DNA from 4 places in the Streptomyces sp. NPDC058195 genome. Region 4 is predicted to be linked to each of the others. Evidence: riboswitches for the same ligand, from Rfam matches in the RefSeq annotation. Region 4 holds a riboswitch; each other region holds the start of a gene.
What was found. Region 4 has a riboswitch for cyclic di-AMP ahead of ACFVWY_RS03725 (NlpC/P60 family protein). Riboswitches for the same ligand answer to the same signal wherever they lie in the genome.

Region 1 (4,312 bases), on a different contig from region 4:
CAGGGACGGGCGCGGCCCGCCGGTGGAGGATCTCCACCGGCGGGCCGGACACCGCGCGGAACACGCCCCGGTCAGGGCTGGGCGTCCTCCGGAATGCTGACCAGCCAGCGGGTCTCGCGGCGGGGCCGCAGGTAGAACGCCCAGTAGAGCGTGGCGACCGCGGTGATGCCGCCGGTCCACAGCAGGTACTCGGCCTCCTGCTGGGTCAGGATGTACGCCAGCACGGCGATCAGCAGCACGGGCACGGCGGGCCAGAGCGGCATGCGCCAGGCCGGTGCCTCGCGGTGGGTGCCGCGGCGGCAGAGCAGGGCCGCGACGGCGACCAGCAGGTACATGGCGGTGACGGAGACGCCGGTGACGCCGTACAGGGTGTCGAGGTTGACGAAGCAGAGCGCCGCCCCGGGAACACCGACGAGCAGGGTCGCGACCCACGGCGAGCCGAACCGGCCGAGCCGGGCCAGGGCGTTGTTGACCGGTGCGGGCCATGCCTTGTCGCGGGCCGAGGCGAAGAGCACCCGGGAGTTCTGGATGACCATGACGATGCCCGCGTTGATGATCGCGAGGGCGACGCAGAGGCTGACGAAGGTGCCGACCGCCGAGTTGGACCAGGCGGCGACCATGGTGTTGAGGTCGCCTGAGGTCAGGGCCTCCAGGTCCGGGGCACCCAGGGTGATGGCGATGACCGGGATCAGGATGACGGCGCTGGAGATGGCGAGGGTGGCGAGCACGGTGCGGGCCACGTTGCGCCGCGGGTTCTCCAGCTCTTCGGAGAGGTAGACGGCGGTGGAGAAGCCCTGGGTGATGAAGAGCGCGATGGCCAGTCCGGAGATCACCATCATCGCGGTGACGGTGGAGTGGGAACCGCCGGTCGTGGCGACCGTGCCGTGCACCAGCGCCGATCCGCCGCGCTCGGTGTGGGCGAAGCCCAGCACGGCGACGACGCCCGCCGCGATCACTTCGAGGACCAGGAAGATTCCGGTGATCCACGCGTTGGCGCGCAGGTCCAGCAGGCCCGCGAGGGTGGCGAGCAGCATGACTCCGGCGCCTGCGATGGGGGCCGGTATGTGCACGAGGGGCGCCAGGTAGTCCGCCGTCCCCATGGAGATCACCGGGGGCACGATCATCACGACCAGCAGCGAGAGCACGAAGACGAGCCATCCGGCGAGCCGTCCCGCCATGGTCGACACCATGGCGTACTCACCGCCGGCGCTGGGAATGAGGGTGCCCAGTTCCGAGTAGCAGAAGGCGACCGCGACGCAGAGCAGCGAGCCGATGGCGATGGTCAGGGCGGTGTACGTACCGAGGCTGGAGAAGAGGTCCGGCACGACCACGAAGAGGGTCGAGGCGGGCGTCACGCAGGAGAGCGTGAGCAGCGTGCCGCCCACGACGCCGATGGAGCGCTTGAGCTTCTGGGGGGTGGGGCCGGTCGCCGGGGCGAGTGCCTGTGGTGCGCTGAGCGTGTCGGTCATCGTGCGGTTCCGATCAAAAGTGCGGTGTCTGAGCACGGGAGCGGTATCGCCTCCAGACGAGGACATGAAGTGTGGTTTCGTCGCTCCCAGCGCGCCATGCAATCCTGACGTCTTCCGCAGGTCAAGAGGTGTTCACCTACGGAATCCGTTGTTCCAGCAACCTTCTTCGACGATTTGACGTGAACTGGGTAGGAGGCGTCCGGAGATCGGCGGTGCGGGAACCGAAGGGGGGACGGACGGAAAATTTCGCCCGTGTCCAGCATCCGGCGCGCGGGCGGGGCCCATGGGTCGCGCATTCGCCGCCCCGGTGCCAGCCTGGATGCATGGCTTGGGCGTCGTGGACGACTTGTGGTGTGTTCTCCGGGCACGGTGGCGTGCTGACGGAGGAGGTCGGAGTCCTGTCCGGGGACCTGACGGTGCACACGACCTGGGCCGAGGACACGGCCCAGATCACGGTGCAGTACTCGGGGGCGATCGACTGGTTCACCATGGCGGGCAGCCCCGTGGCGTGCTGTTCGGAGGAGGACAGCCGCCGCCTGCACGAAGCCGCGGTGCGGGCGGTGCGGAACGGGGCGGCGGCCACCGTGCCGCTCCCGCCCCGCGCCGAACCGGAGCAGGCGGCGGGATCCGCCCCGGAGTGACCGGGGTCAGTAGGCGCCGTTGACGTTGTCGATGGAACCGTACCGGTCGGCGGCGTAGTTGCACGCCGCGGCGATGTTGGCGACGGGGTCGAAGCTGTCCGTCGATGTGCCGGGCACGTGGTAGGCGAGGAACGTCGGGTCGATGATCTGGAGCAGGCCCTTGGACGGGGTTCCGGCGGCGGCGTTGGAGTCCCAGTTGTTGACGGCGAGCGGGTTGCCGGAGGACTCGCGCATGATGTTGCGGTGGATTCCCTCGTAGCTGCCGGGGATGCTGTGCTCGGCCATGACGGCGAGCGATTCCTTGATCCAGCCGTCCAGATCGTCCGTGTAGGCCGCGGGCTGCGCGGCGGTCGCGGTGATGGCCTGCGGGGCCGGTGCCGCCGAGGCGGCCTGGGCACCGAGCAGCGGCAGCAGCAGCGCGGCCACTCCCGTGCCCATGCCTATGAAGCCCCTGGTCAGCGAGGTGGCGGTGCGTCGACGGCGCGTACCGGTGAAGGTCATGGTGGTTCCTCTCCGTCGCCTGCGAGGTGAGCTGTCGGGTTCGGGCTGGAGCTGCCCGGCCGCGCGAGAGCGCGGCTTCACCCCGAGCCGCCCGGTGTCCGGACCGGCGACGTACCTGGGTTCCCCGCTCCTGCCGTACACGAGTGGTCGGAATGGGCCGGACAGCGGCAGGATTCGGCGTTCCGCCCGGATTGAGGGAGACCGTAGGCGAGGGAAGCCGAAGCGGACAAGACCCTATTTTCCGCAGGTAGTTCGCATACAAGATCAAGAAGCCGAATTCCCCGTAACCCACCTCACACCGACCGGGCCCGGCCCTTGCGGGAAAAGGGTTCCGGAGCGCGCGGCACCGTCACCACGGGCAGGGTGTGACTCGCGCCACGGAATAACGAAAGAGGCATTCCGCATCCGGCTCCACGCACCTCCCCCGCAGGTCGGCGGACGTTGCCAACCCAGCTCCCCGCCGTTATGGTTTTCACGTCCTGTTGTCTCCGATAGAGGTGGACGTTGCGCATCTGAGGTCCGCGAACACCACGCCGTACGGCATCCCGCCGTACGCACGTCACGTTGCCGCAGTGCTTCCGCACTGCCCGTGACCTCGCGTGGATGCGACCTCGGTGCATGAGCCGTCCCTCGATCTCCAGGACCGCCGTACCTTTTCTCCGCCGCCCGGTCGCGTGGTGCTCGCATACGAATCCCCCCTTCATTGCGACCCGCGACTGCGAGGAAAACCATGGCGACACCCACCGCCCCCAGCGCCTCTCTCACCTGCTCGGCCCTGACCTTCCGCTGGCCGGACGGCACCACGGTCTTCGACGGGCTCTCGCTGAGCATCGGCCGCGGCCGGATCGGACTCGTCGGCAACAACGGTGCCGGCAAGTCCACTCTGCTGCGGCTGCTCACCGGGCAGCTGCGCCCGTCCGAAGGCTCGGTGACCATCGGCGGCAGCCTCGCGTACCTGCCGCAGAACATCACTCTCGACACCACCCTGCGGGTGGACGTCGCGCTCGGCATCGCGAAGCGGCGCGAGGCGCTGCGGGCCATCGAGTCCGGAGATGTCGACGAGAAGCACTTCGAGACGGTCGGCGACGACTGGGACGTCGAGGAAAGGGCCCTGGCGACCCTGGGCTCGCTCGGCCTCGGCAGCGTCGAACTCGACCGCACCGTGGGCGAGTTGTCCGGTGGGGAGACCGTGCTGCTGCGCCTGGCGGCGCTGCTGCTCGAACGGCCCGACATCCTGCTCCTGGACGAACCCACCAACAACCTGGACCTGTTCGCGCGCCAGAGGCTGTACGAGGCCGTCGACTCCTGGCACTCGGGCGTACTGGTCGTGGTCAGCCACGACCGCGAGCTGCTGGAGCGCGTGGACCGCATCGCCGAACTGCGCGCAGGATCGGTGAACTGGTACGGGGGCGGCTGGTCGGCGTACCAGGAGGCCGTGGCCACCGGGCAGGAGGCCGCCGGCCGGATGCTCCGCGCCGCCGAGGCGGACGTACGCCGCCAGAAGCGCGAACTGGAGGAGACCCGTACGAAGCTGGCCCGGCGTCAGCGCACCGGAAAGAAGGCCGAGATCGAGGGGGGCCTGCCGAAGATCCTGGCCGGCCGCCGCAAGCGGTCCGCCCAGGAGTCCGCGGGCAAGCTCCGCGGCGTCCACGAGGAGCGGCTCAGTGAGGCGCGCGAGCGGCGCGAGGAGGCCGCGGACGC
Region 2 (4,312 bases), on a different contig from region 4:
CCGAATGCGCGGGAATGCGCATGCCCGAACCTCCGTCTCCATGCCCGCTAAAAGCGGCTGCCCGACGCCTGTTCCGTGACTCTATGGCAATGCGGCACCATTTCCGATGCCGGGTGGAAATTCATGAATACCTTCCGGCCGCGCGAAGGTCCGGCGCCGGGCGGTCGCCCGTACCGCACGGCGGGCACGCCGAAGGCCCCGGACGCGGAGCCCGGGGCCTTCGGCGGAAGCTGTGGCGGTGCGCCGGTCAGAGGGCGGCGCCATGGGCGCGCAGGTACGCGACCGGGTCCACGTCGGAGCCGTACGACGGCGTCGTCCGGGCCTCGAAGTGAAGGTGCGGCCCGGTGGAGTTCCCGGTCGAACCGGAGAGGCCGATCTGCTGGCCCGCGGCGACGCCCTGACCGACCGCGACACCGATCGAGGAGAGGTGGCCGTACTGCGTGTACGTGCCGTCCGCCATCCGGAGCACGATGTTGTTGCCGTACGCGCCGCCCCAGCCGGCCTCGACGACCGTACCGGCGCCGACGGCGACGACGGAGCTGCCGGACGCGGCGTGGAAGTCGACGCCCGAGTGACTGCCGGAGGACCAGAGCGAGCCGCCGGACTTGTAGCTGGTGGAGACGTACGAACCGGCGACCGGAAGGTGGAAGGCGCCCAGCGCGGTGCGCTCGGCGGACCGGGCGACACGGGTCGCCGTCCCGGCGCGGGACTCGGCCGCGCGCTCCGCAGCCGCCTTGGCCTCGGCCTTCTTCTTGGCCGCTGCCTTCTTCCGCGCCTCGGCCTTCGCCTTCGCCTTGGCCTCGGCCTCGGCCTTCGCCGCGGCGTCGGCCTGGTGCCGCTGCGCGTCGGCCTGGGCTCCGATCCGCTCGGCGAGGGTCTCGTCGATGGTGAGGACCTGGGTCAGGCCGGTGTCCTCGACGGCGGCGGACTCGGCGTCCGCGGCGACGGCCGGGGCGGCCAGACCGCCGATGACGCCGGTGGTGGCCAGGGCCGCGACGCCGACGGCCTTCGCGCCCTTGCGCTTCAGTCGGCCCGGGGCACGATGCTTCCCGGTGGCACGGGTGAACGCCATGGAGTGGCTGATCCTTTCCTTCCTTCTCGCCTACCGGGTTAGCTGACGGGTTCGGAGCAGGAAGGTCTCCTACGGGCGCCCCGGCCCCTTGGGGCTCAGGCGTCCGATTCACCCCAGGGACTGCGTGGGTCCCCGGCTCCCCGGGCTCGCGCCGGACGGGGACTCGGCGATGACTGTCCGGTACGTCGCGGATGCGGCATACGAGTGGCGAACAGTCGTGCCGACGCTAAACGGGGCGACTTTCATCCGCCAAACGGACAGGGCGTTTTGTAGCGCATCCCACAGGGCAGACAGGCAACCCTTGCAACAGAACGGACAAAAGGGGCGACTCTCGCGAGATCTCGCTCGCGAGGGTCGCCCCTTTGCCCCACTGCGTACCGATCGGTGCGGCCAGAGGCCGACCGATGACCAGCCGGTCAGCCGGTGACCACCGTCACCTCTCCGATGCCCAGGGTCCGGACGGGCTCCTCGATCCGGGCCGCGTCGCCGACCAGGATCGTGACCAGCCGGTCGACCGGGAAGGCGTTGACGACCGCCGCGGTCGCCTCGACCGTGCCGGTCTCCGCGAGGCGGGCGTACAGCTGCGCCTGGTAGTCGTCCGGCAGATGCTGCTCGACCTGGTCGGCGAGGGTTCCCGCGACGGAGGCCGCCGTCTCGAACTTCAGGGGCGCCACGCCCACCAGGTTCTGCACCGCCGTCTCGCGCTCCTCGTCGGTGAGGCCCCCGGCCGCCAGCGTCCGCAGGACCGTCCACAGGTCCTTCAGCGCCGGTTCGGTGGACTCCGTGTCCACCGAACCGCTGATGGCCAGCATCGAGGCACCGGTGGCGCCCGAGGCGGAGCCCGGGGCCGTCGAGCGCAGCACCTGGGCGAAGGCCCGCACGCCGTACGTGTAGCCCTTCTCCTCGCGCAGCACCCGGTCGAGGCGGGAGGTGAGCGTGCCGCCCAGGCAGTAGGTGCCGAGCACCTGGGCCGGCCACACACGGTCGTGGCGGTCGGCGCCGACCCTGCCGATCAGCAGCTGGGTCTGGACCGCGCCGGGACGGTCGACGATCACCACGCGGCCGGTGTCGTCGGCGGTGATCGGAGGCACCGGGCGGGACTCGGCGGCCTCGCCCGACCAGTCGCCCAGGGTGTCGGCGAGCAGGGCGTCCAGATCGATGCCGGTGAGGTCACCGACGACCACGGCGGTCGCGGCGGACGGCCGGACGTGGGCCTCGAAGAAGGCGCGCACGGCCGCCGCGTCGATCCGCTCCACCGTCTCCTCGGTGCCCTGGCGCGGACGCGACATGCGCGCCTGTGCCGGGAAGAGCTCCTTGGAGAGCTGCTTGGCGGCGCGCCGGGCCGGGTTGGCCTGCTCGTGCGGGATCTCGTCGAGCCGGTTGCGCACCAGCCGCTCGATCTCGCTGTCGGAGAAGGCGGGCGCCCGCAGCGCCTCGGCGACCAGTCCGAGCGCCTTGGCCAGCCGGGAGGCCGGAACCTCAAGGGAGACCCGGACGCCGGGGTGGTCCGCGTGCGCGTCGAGCGTGGCACCGCAGCGCTCCAGCTCGGCGGCGAACTCCTCCGCGGTGCGCTTGTCGGTGCCCTCGGACAGGGCCCGCGACATGATCGTGGCCACGCCGTCGAGGCCCTCGGGCTCGGCGTCCAGCGGGGCGTCGAGGAAGATCTCGACCGCCACGACCTGCTGGCCGGGGCGGTGGCAGCGGAGCACCGTGAGGCCGTTGGGCAGGGAGCCGCGCTCCGGGGCGGGGAAGGCCCAGGGACGGGCGACGCCGGGGACCGGCTGCGGGTGGTACTGCATCGAAACTCCAGTCGCGGCGTCGGTCACTTGCCCGCTCCTTCCTGCGCGTCGGTGTCGTCAGCGTCGGCGTCCGCGGACTCGGCCGCCTCGACCGGCTCGTAGACCAGCACCGCCCGGTTGTCGGGGCGCAGCCGGGCCTTGGCGACCGCCTGGACCTCCTCCGCGGTGACGTCGAGCACCCGGTGCACGGCGGTCAGGGCGAGCTGCGGGTCACCGAAGAGCACCGCGAACCGGCAGAGTTCGTCGGCGCGCCCGGCGACCGTACCGAGGCGGTCCAGCCACTCGCGTTCCAACTGGGCCTGTGCGCGCTCCATTTCCTCGGGCGTGGGGCCCTCGGCGGCGAACCTGGCGAGCTCCTCGTCGACCGCGGCCTCGATCTCCGGCACCTCCACGCCGCCGGACGTCTTCACGTCCAGCCAGCCGAGCGAGGGCGCCCCGGCCAGCCGCAGCAGCCCGAACCCGGCCGCCACCGCCGTACGGTCACGGCGGACCAGACGGTTGTGGAGCCGCGAGGACTCACCGCCGCCGAGCACGGTCAGCGCGAGGTCCGCCGCGTCACACTCGCGGGTGCCGTCGTGCGGCAGCCGGTAGGCGGCCATCAGGGCCCGCGCCGGGACCTCCTCGCGCACCTCCTCGCGCAGCTGCTCGCCGATGGTCTCCGGGAGCGCCCCGTCGCGCGGCGGCTGCTTGCCGTCGTGGGACGGGATGGAACCGAAGTACTTCTCGATCCAGGCGAGGGTCTGCTCGGGGTCGATGTCGCCGACCACCGAGAGCACCGCGTTGTTGGGCGCGTAGTAGGTGCGGAAGAAGGCGCGCGCGTCCTCCAGGGTCGCGGCGTCCAGATCGGCCATCGAGCCGATCGGGGTGTGGTGGTACGGGTGGCCCTCGGGGTAGGACAGCGCCGTCAGCTTCTCGAACGCCGTGCCGTAGGGGACGTTGTCGTAGCGCTGGCGGCGCTCGTTCTTGACGACGTCGCGCTGGTTCTCCATGGACTCTTCGTCGAGCGCGGCGAGCAGCGAGCCCATGCGGTCCGCCTCCAGCCACAGAGCCAGCTCCAGCTGATGCGTGGGCATCGTCTCGAAGTAGTTCGTGCGCTCGAAGCTGGTGGTGCCGTTGAGCGAGCCGCCGGCGCTCTGCACCAGCTCGAAGTGGCCGTTCCCCTTGACCTGGCCGGAGCCCTGGAACATCAGGTGCTCGAAGAGGTGCGCCAGGCCGGTGCGCCCCTTGACCTCGTGGCGCGAGCCGACGTCGTACCAGAGACAGACCGCGGCGACCGGGGTCAGATGGTCCTCGGAGAGCACCACGCGCAGGCCGTTGGCCAGGCGGTGCTCGGTCGCTGTCAAGCCGCCGGAGCCGGCCTGAGCGGTGGCCGTGTGACCCATGGGCATGTACGTCCCTTCGATCGCGATACTGGATTTCCTGCGAGACCTGCCACTTTAAG
Region 3 (4,312 bases), on a different contig from region 4:
CGTAATAAAGGGTTGACGGGTGGTGAGATAGACCACCCGGTCAGTTTTTGGCAAAGAGGGAATAGCCGGAAGGGGCGGTGCGCCACCGCGCACCGCCCCTTCGGTTCCCTCAGGTCACGCCCCTCAGGTCACGCTCAGACGTGGATACCGTGCGAGGCCAGGAAGGCGATCGGGTCGATGTCCGAGCCGTACTCCGGGCCGGTGCGCACCTCGAAGTGCAGGTGCGGGCCGGTGACGTTGCCGGTGGCGCCGGAGAGGCCGACCTGCTGGCCGACGCTCACGGCCTGGCCCGCCGAGACGGACAGGGAGGACAGGTGGCCGTACTGCGAGTAGTGGCCGTCGGCGTGCTTGACGACGATCTGGTTGCCGTAGGCACCGCCCCAGCCGGCGGCGACGACGGTGCCGGAGGTGATGGCCTTGACGCCGGTACCGGTGCCGACGGGGAAGTCGATACCGGTGTGGCTGCCACTGGACCAGTTGGAGCCGGAGGCCCGGTAATTGGTGGTGTGGTTGCCGGGGACCGGGTGGGCGTAGCCGGAAGCGGTGCTCTCGGCGGCCGGGGCCTCCTCAGCGGCGGATTCGGCCGGAGCCGGCTTCTCGGCGGCCGGGGCGAGGGCCTTCGACGGCAGGGCGGAACCGGCGCCGGCGCCGGCGGGTGCGGCCTTGGCCGCGGTCGCCGCGGAGAGGGTCAGCTTCATGCCGGGGAAGATCAGGCCCGGGTTCTCGCCGACGACCTCGCGGTTGTCCTGGTACAGCTTCTGCCAGCCGCCCTTGACCTGGTGCTCGGCGGCGATCTTCGACAGGTAGTCGCCGGACACGACGGAGTACGTGGCGGGCGCGGCCTTCGGGGCGGACTTCGGCGCGGTGTGCGCGGTGGCGGCCCGCTCCGGCGCGGCGGCCGGGGCCGACTGCTCCGCGGCGTGGGCGCCGGTGGCGCCGAGCAGCGGCAGTGCGATGACGGCGCCACCGGTGCCGACCGCGGCGATGCCGCGGGCGATGGGGCCGATCTTGGTACGGCGGTGCTTACCCGTGTTGGGCATGGCGTCTGTCCTCTCCGGCGCCTGCGAGGTGAGCTGTCGGGTTCGGGCTGGAGATGCCCGGCCGCACCACGTGCGACTTCACCCCTAGCCGGCCGGATTTCCCCGGTCGGCGGCCTACCTGGTTCCCCCGCTCCTGCCACGCGATAAGTGGATGTGAATTCCGGTCGGCGGCAGGATTGGGCGGACCGTCCGGAATGACGGTGACCGTAAGCGAGCCGGGACGGCGAGAACAAGCGGCAGGTTCCACCCCGGTATTCCGTTCCGGGAATTCGGCGCGGAATTCCGGTCACCCTCCGTGGATTACGGATCTTGTCATTCCGCACCGGGTACGGAATGCCCGCCGGGGCCGCCGCCACACACCGTCACGAATATGATCCCGCTCACGGGACGCCGGCCATCTCCCTTACAAGCAGGCGATGTTAGGAAAAAGTGCGCATTACGGACACCTCGGGTGCTCAGCTCCGTCGCAGGCGCAGCACCCGCGCGTCGAGATCGCCCCGGAGCCCGGTGTGCAGCCCCTGGTGCAGCAGCACCGAGCCGTGGTGGACCGCCCCGGTCTCCCGGCAGGTGTACACGGCCGCGGGGTCGAGCCCGCGCAGCCGCAGGGCCGGGGGGCGTTCCCCGTACCGCTGGGCCTCCAGCCACATCAGGACCACGGCCTCCTCGCCGAGGACGTACTGGACCGCGCTGAGTCCGCCGCGCGGCTCGCGCAGCCGGTACAGCGCCCCGTGCTGCACCACGGGGCGGATCTCCTTGTAGAGGTCCACCCAGCCGCGCGCCTCGGTCAGCTCCTGCTCGCTCCATTCGGTGAGGTTCCCGCCGATGCCGAGCACCCCGGCCATGGCGCTCACGAAGCGGAATCGCAGCGAGCTGACCCTGCCGTTGAGCTGGCGGTTCGGGCTGTCGGTGACCCAGGCGGCCATCACCCGGGCCGGGTGGAGGTGCCCGAAGCCCTCCTGGATGGCGAGCCGGTCGAGCGGGTCGGTGTTGTCGGAGGTCCACACCTGGTCGGTACGGGACAGGATGCCCAGGTCGATCCGGCCGCCCCCGCCCGAGCAGGACTCGAAGGCAACGGCGGGGTGGGCGGCCCTGAGCCGGTCGATCAGCGCGTACAGGGCGTCCACATGGGCGGTCCAGATCTTCTGGGGATACTCCTCACCGGGCCAGCCCGGGTCGGTGAAGCAGCGGTTGAAGTCCCACTTCACGTAGTCGACGGGGGTGCCGGAGAGCAGCGCGTGCAGCCGCTCCCAGAGGTACTCCTGGACATCGGGCCGGGCCAGATTGAGCACCAGCTGGTTGCGGTACTCCGTCCGGGCCCGGCCGGGGACGTGCTGGACCCAGTCGGGGTGCGCGCGGTAGAGGTCGCTGTCAGGGTTGACCATTTCCGGTTCGACCCAGATACCGAACCGCATGCCGAGCCCGTGCACTTCGTCGGCGAGCGGCTTCAGCCCGCCGGGGAAGCGGTCCGGATTGGGGGTCCAGTCACCGAGCCCGGCCCGGTCGCTGGTCCGCCGCCCGAACCAGGCGTCGTCCACCACGAACAGCTCGACGCCCATCGCCGCGGCGCGCCGGGCGAGGGCACGCTGCTGGTCCAGCGAGATGGCGAAGCCGGTCGCCTCCCAGGAGTTGTAGAGCACCGGCCGCAGGCTCCGCGCGTCCGGGATGACATGAGCCAGCTGCCAGGCGTGCCAGGCCCGGCTGGCCCCGCCGAAGCCACCGTCACTCCAGAGCCCGGCGAACACGGGGGTGGTGTACGACTCCCCCGGGGCGAGCCGGAGCAGCCCGGATTCGTCATGCCCGGCGCCGCCGGTGATCTGCACGAGTCCGTCGGGCAGCCGCTGCACGCTGATCCGCCAGGAGCCGGACCAGCCGAGCGCGCAGCCGTAGACCTCCCCGCTCTCCTCGGTGGCCGCGCCGTCGGCGTCCAGCGCGGCCCACGGGAGGTACTGGTGGCCGGTGTGGCCGCGCCTGCTGGAGATGACGCCCTCGCCGTGGAGCAGTTCCGCGCGCTCGATCCGGGTCTCGGCCGACCAGCGGCCGTGCAGCCGGCTCAGCCGCCAGCCGTCGCGGGCGGGCAGCGACCAGGCGGCCGCGTCGGCGCGCAGCAGTTCCAGCGGCGGGCCGTCCGGACCGGTGTGGGTGACGGTGGCCCAGCGCTCCACGACGTCGGAATCGTCCCTCATCCGGTAGTGCAGGGTCAGGGAGAGGCGGTGCACGGCATCGGTGAAGCCGATCCGCAGTTCGTCGCCCTCGGTCACGGCGGCGTGAAAGGCCCACTCGGTGCCGCGGACGAGCGGGGTGCGGACGCTGAGCGCGGGGCGGACGAACCGGGGGCCGCCCTCCACCGGGTATTCCTCATGACCGTCGAGGGGGGATTCGAAGGACCGGAAGGGCAGGTCCGGCGCCTCGGCCAGTGACTCGGCGGCGGCAAGGGTGATCCTCGGCCCCCAGTGCAGATGGAGCAGCTCGTCCTGTCCGGTCAGTGCCAGTGCGTAGCCGCTGTTCTCGCCGGTGAGCAGCCAAGTACGGCCGGTACGGCCTGTCTCGATCATGTGCGCCCCCAATTTCCGACAGTTCCGCACATCATCGACCGCGGAGGGGGCGTGGGCAACGGTGCCTGACGCGTCGCGCCGGGCCGGAGGGACGCCGCGAACCGGAGTTCGCCCGGGTATCGACAGGGCGGAGCCGGGATGATTGCCTGAGGAATCAATGTCGTATCGTCGCGGCAGTCGTACCGCCGACGACCGGCGTCGGCGCCGGAGCTTCCAGGAGTCACCGTGACGCAGCAGTCGCCCCAGGTCCCGTCGGCGGAGCCCGAGCTGGCGGGGGTCCGCAACTTCCGCGACGTGGGCGGGCTGCCCACCGTGGACGGCCGGCGGGTGCGGTACGGGCGGCTCTTCCGCAGTGGCCACCTGGCGCACGCCACCGCCGAGGACGCCGCTTTCCTGGACGGGCTGGGTCTTCACACGGTCTTCGACTTCCGCAATGCGGCCGACCGCCGCCTCGACGGCCTGGACGTGGAGCTGCCGGGGGTGCGCAACATCAGCATCCCGCTCTCCGACCCGGCCGACGGAGCGGAGTTCTGGCGCATGGTCCGGGACGGCGACATGGAGCAGCTGCGCTCCATACTCGGTGACGGCAGGGGAACGAACCGGATGATCGCTTCGTACCGTTCGATCATCCGGGAACGTACCGCCGAGCACAGCCGGGTGCTGCACGCGCTGGCCGAGGACAGTGTGCCCGCGCTGATGCACTGCGCGGCGGGGAAGGAC
Region 4 (4,312 bases):
GTGATTCCCGAGGTCGGCCCCGCCGAGGCCGCCATCGGCCCCTTCCGCTTCCACTCCAGGTGCTGGTCCGGGATCTCCTCCAGGAACCGCGACGGCGGGTTGTACGACGGCTGGCCCCACGCGCTGCGCATCGCCGCCCGGGTCAGGTAGAGCCGCTCACGGGCCCGGGTGATGCCCACGTAGGCGAGCCGCCGCTCCTCCTCCAGCTCCTTGGTCTGCCCCAGCGCCCGCATGTGCGGGAAGACGCCGTCCTCCATGCCGGTCAGGAAGACGACCGGGAATTCGAGGCCCTTCGCGGTGTGCAGGGTCATCAGTGTGATGACGCCGGAGCCGTCCTCGTCCTCGTCGGGGATCTGGTCGGAGTCGGCGACGAGCGCGACCTTCTCCAGGAAGTCGGCGAGCGTGCCGGCGCCCTCCTCGCCCGCCTCGCCCCGCTCCTGCTCGAATTCGAGGGCGACCGCGGCGAGTTCCTGGAGGTTCTCGATCCGGGTCTCGTCCTGCGGGTCGGTGGACGCCTGGAGTTCGGCGAGGTAGCCCGTCCGCTCCAGGACCGCTTCCAGGACCACCGCGGGGCCCGCGCCCGACTCGACGATGGTGCGCAGTTCCTCCATCAGCGTGTTGAACCGCTTGACGGCGTTGGCCGAGCGGGCGGCCATGCCGTACGCCTCGTCGACCCGGCGCAGCGCCTGCGGGAAAGTGATCTTCTCGCGCAGGGAGAGGGCGTCGATCATCGCCTCGGCGCGGTCGCCGATGCCGCGCTTGGGCACGTTGAGGATGCGGCGCAGCGGGACGGTGTCCTCGGGGTTGGCGAGGACGCGCAGGTAGGCCAGGATGTCCCGGACCTCCTTGCGCTCGTAGAAGCGCACCCCGCCGACGACCTTGTAGGGCAGGCCGACGCGGATGAAGATCTCTTCGAAGACGCGGGACTGCGCGTTGGTGCGGTAGAAGATCGCGACGTCCCCGGCCCTGGCGTCGCCCGCGTCGGTCAGCCGGTCGATCTCGTCGGCGACGAACTGCGCCTCGTCGTGCTCGGTGTCGGCGACGTAACCGGTGATCCGGGCGCCGGTGCCGGCGTTCGTCCAGAGGTTCTTGGGGCGGCGGCTCTCGTTGCGTTCGATGACGGCGTTGGCGGCGGAGAGGATCGTCTGCGTGGAGCGGTAGTTCTGCTCCAGGAGGATCGTCGTCGCGTCCGGGTAGTCCTCCTCGAACTGGAGGATGTTGCGGATGGTCGCGCCGCGGAAGGCGTAGATCGACTGGTCCGCGTCACCGACCACGCACAGCTCGGCCGGGGCGTCGCCCTCGCCCGCCGGGCCGACCAGCTCGCGCACCAGGGTGTACTGGGCGTGGTTGGTGTCCTGGTACTCGTCGACCAGGACGTGCCGGAAGCGGCGGCGGTAGTGCTCGGCGACGTCGGGGAAGGCCTGGAGCAGGTGGACCGTCGTCATGATGATGTCGTCGAAGTCCAGCGCGTTGGCCTCGCGCAGCCGGGACTGGTACATCGCGTAGGCCTGGGCGAGGGTCTTCTCGAAGCCGTCGGCGGCCTGAGCGGCGAAGGTCTCCTCGTCGATCAGCTCGTTCTTCAGGTTGGAGACCTTGGCCGTGAACGACTTCGGCGGGAAGCGCTTCGGGTCCAGGTCGAGGTCGCGGCAGACCAGGGCCATCAGCCGCTTGGAGTCGGCCGCGTCGTAGATCGAGAACGACGAGGTGAAGCCGAGCCGCTTCGACTCACGGCGCAGGATGCGTACGCACGCGCTGTGGAAGGTCATGACCCACATGGCGTTGGCGCGCGGACCGACGAGCTGCTCGACGCGCTCCTTCATCTCGCCCGCGGCCTTGTTGGTGAACGTGATCGCCAGGATCTGGCCGGGGTGCACCCCGCGCTCGGCGAGGAGATGGGCGATCCGGTGCGTCAGCACCCGGGTCTTGCCCGAACCGGCCCCGGCGACGATGAGCAGCGGGGAGCCCGCGTGGACGACGGCGGCGCGCTGCTCGGTGTTCAGCCCGTCGAGGAGGGCCGCGGCGTCAATGACGGGGCGGGGGGCGCCGTCGCGGTAGTAGGAGTCCCTGGGCGGCGGGCCGTCGAAGACGCCCTCGAACAGACCCTCCGGCACCTCTTCGGGTGCGGCGTCCTCGGGGGGCGGCGGGGGCTGTTCCTCCGAGTGCTGGAGGCTGGCCAGGAAACTGTCGTCAAAGAGGCTGCTCATCGCTTGCCGAGTCTACGGGCTGACCCCTGGCCCCCGGCGGGCGTTCCGCGAGGCGGTACGGAGCGGGACCGGCGCCCCACGGTGGGTGAGCGCCCCTGCCTCCGTCACGCGGGTCACGAAGATGTATCGGGCATATCGAACATCAACCTTCACAGCGGTACCACGGGTTGGCTAGCGTGCTCGACCGGGCGGCCCGACCCCCTTGCGGCGAACCACGCCGAGCGGACGCCCGCGCCGAATCCGGGCTGCCCTCGCGGGAGTCCGGAGCCGGGGGCCCAGACGCAGTACCGGGGTGAATCGGTCCTCCCCCCACACGGACCGTAGGGCGCCTTCCGTTCGTCCGAACCCGACAGCTAACCCGGTAGGCGGTCCACGGAAGGAGATGCCGTTTTGGCATCGCACCGCAAACCGCGCACCCGGGTGCGCTCCACCGCACCGGCCGTCGGGCTCACCACCGCGGCCCTGGCGTCCGTGACGCTGCTCTCCACGCAGAGCGCGGTGGCCGCGCCGGACCCGAAGCCGGGCATCGAGGATGTCCAGAAGAAGGTCGACGACCTCTACCGGCAGGCGGGTACCGCGACCCAGAAGTACAACCAGGCGAAGGAGGCGTCCGCCGCCCAGCGCGCCACGGTCGATGCCCTGCTGGAGGACGTCGCCCAGCGCGCCGACAAGCTCAACGACGCCCGCAGGACGCTGGGCGCCTTCGCCGCCGCGCAGTACCGCAACGGTTCCGTCGCGCCGACCGCCACGTTCTTCCTGGCCGACGACCCGCAGTCGTACTTCGACCAGAACCAGCTGATGGAGCGGATGACCAGCCGCCAGCAGAAGGCGGTCACGGACTTCCGCACCCAGCAGACGAGGACCGCGAAGAAGCGGGCCGAGGCGGTACGGAGCCTGGAGACGCTGACGACGGCCCAGGCCTCGCTGCGCGCCAGCAAGCAGGACGTCCGCACGAAGCTGTCCGAGGCGCGCACGCTGCTGTCGAAGCTGACCGCCGAGGAGAAGGCGCGGCTCGCGGAGATCGAGCGGACGAAGGAGGCGGAGGCCAGGCGCAAGGCCGAGGAGCTGGCCAAGCGGCAGGCCGCAGCCAAGGCCGAGGAGGAGACGAAGAAGCCCGCCGGTACAGGTACAGATACGGGCACAGGCACGGGTACGGGCAGCAGTACCGGCACCAAGGCCGGTCAGGTCCTTGCCTTCGCTCGGGCCCAGATAGGCAAGCCGTACGTGTGGGGCGCGACGGGCCCGGCGTCGTACGACTGCTCCGGGCTGACCCAGGCCGCGTGGAAAGCCGCGGGCGTGGACATCCCGCGGACCACCTGGGACCAGGTCAAGACCGGCACCCGGGTCGCCACGGCGGACCTGCGGCCGGGAGACCTGGTCTTCTTCTACGACGACATCAGCCACGTCGGCATCTACAAGGGCGACGGGATGATGATCCACGCGCCGAAGCCCGGGGCGAACGTGCGCGAGGAGTCGATCTACTACATGCCGATCTACGGCAGCGTGCGCCCCGCGTAGCCGGCGGCGGGCACGCGCGTACCGCGTACCGCGCCCGGCCGCCGGGTCCGCCCGGCGGCCGGGAACGGGATCAGGTCCAGAGCGTGGCGATGAAGATGTTGAGGAGCGTCAGCCCGCCGACCGCGGCGAAGGCGCCCTTGTCGACCTTCTCCTCGTCCCGCTTGATGTAGACCAGCGCGAGGATCACGATCAGGACCAGCAGCTTCACGCCGATCTTGATGTTGTTCACGTGGCCGCCGTCGGTCTCGCGCATCCCGACCAGCGCGACACCGGTGACCAGCATGGCCAGCGCGCCGTGGAGCATCGCCGGGACGAACCGGGCCGTGCCCGCGCCCATCGCCTTCATCTGGGTCAGGAATCCGCCCAGCAGGGAAGCGATGCCGATGATGTGCAGGGCGACGAAGACATGAATGAGTACGTCCATGAGGCCGCAGCCTAGCCGTGGCCATATCACCCCCCGGCAGGCAGGTCCACCTTCGCGGGGCACACACGCCCACGTGTCGCTTCACGTGCACCTGCACCAATTGCATCACTCTGATGCAATTTTTCCGATCAATCGACGGCAATGCCACGCCAAAAACGAGCAATAT

Region 1: another riboswitch for cyclic di-AMP. It lies ahead of ACFVWY_RS10720 (transglycosylase SLT domain-containing protein); the one in region 4 lies ahead of ACFVWY_RS03725 (NlpC/P60 family protein).
Region 2: another riboswitch for cyclic di-AMP. It lies ahead of ACFVWY_RS12805 (M23 family metallopeptidase); the one in region 4 lies ahead of ACFVWY_RS03725 (NlpC/P60 family protein).
Region 3: another riboswitch for cyclic di-AMP. It lies ahead of ACFVWY_RS16500 (peptidoglycan DD-metalloendopeptidase family protein); the one in region 4 lies ahead of ACFVWY_RS03725 (NlpC/P60 family protein).

What each region holds. Positions count from the first base shown of each region.
Region 1 covers NZ_JBHVVM010000006.1:265,651-269,962, reverse strand. Annotated here, with positions in the region: gene ACFVWY_RS10730 (APC family permease) at 72-1,469, opposite strand; gene ACFVWY_RS10725 (hypothetical protein) at 1,793-2,110, shown strand; gene ACFVWY_RS10720 (transglycosylase SLT domain-containing protein) at 2,117-2,548, opposite strand; cyclic di-AMP (ydaO/yuaA leader) riboswitch at 2,615-2,780, opposite strand; gene ACFVWY_RS10715 (ABC-F family ATP-binding cassette domain-containing protein) at 3,342-4,312, shown strand, end outside.
Region 2 covers NZ_JBHVVM010000008.1:106,328-110,639, reverse strand. Annotated here, with positions in the region: partial or broken gene ACFVWY_RS12810 (GntR family transcriptional regulator) at 1-22, opposite strand, end outside; gene ACFVWY_RS12805 (M23 family metallopeptidase) at 248-1,072, opposite strand; cyclic di-AMP (ydaO/yuaA leader) riboswitch at 1,086-1,251, opposite strand; gene ACFVWY_RS12800 (M16 family metallopeptidase) at 1,489-2,871, opposite strand; gene ACFVWY_RS12795 (M16 family metallopeptidase) at 2,895-4,259, opposite strand.
Region 3 covers NZ_JBHVVM010000011.1:160,784-165,095, reverse strand. Annotated here, with positions in the region: gene ACFVWY_RS16500 (peptidoglycan DD-metalloendopeptidase family protein) at 135-1,040, opposite strand; cyclic di-AMP (ydaO/yuaA leader) riboswitch at 1,044-1,200, opposite strand; gene ACFVWY_RS16495 (alpha-galactosidase) at 1,496-3,592, opposite strand; gene ACFVWY_RS16490 (tyrosine-protein phosphatase) at 3,818-4,312, shown strand, end outside.
Region 4 covers NZ_JBHVVM010000002.1:370,300-374,611, forward strand. Annotated here, with positions in the region: gene pcrA (DNA helicase PcrA) at 1-2,204, opposite strand, end outside; cyclic di-AMP (ydaO/yuaA leader) riboswitch at 2,427-2,588, shown strand; gene ACFVWY_RS03725 (NlpC/P60 family protein) at 2,595-3,722, shown strand; gene ACFVWY_RS03730 (hypothetical protein) at 3,793-4,146, opposite strand.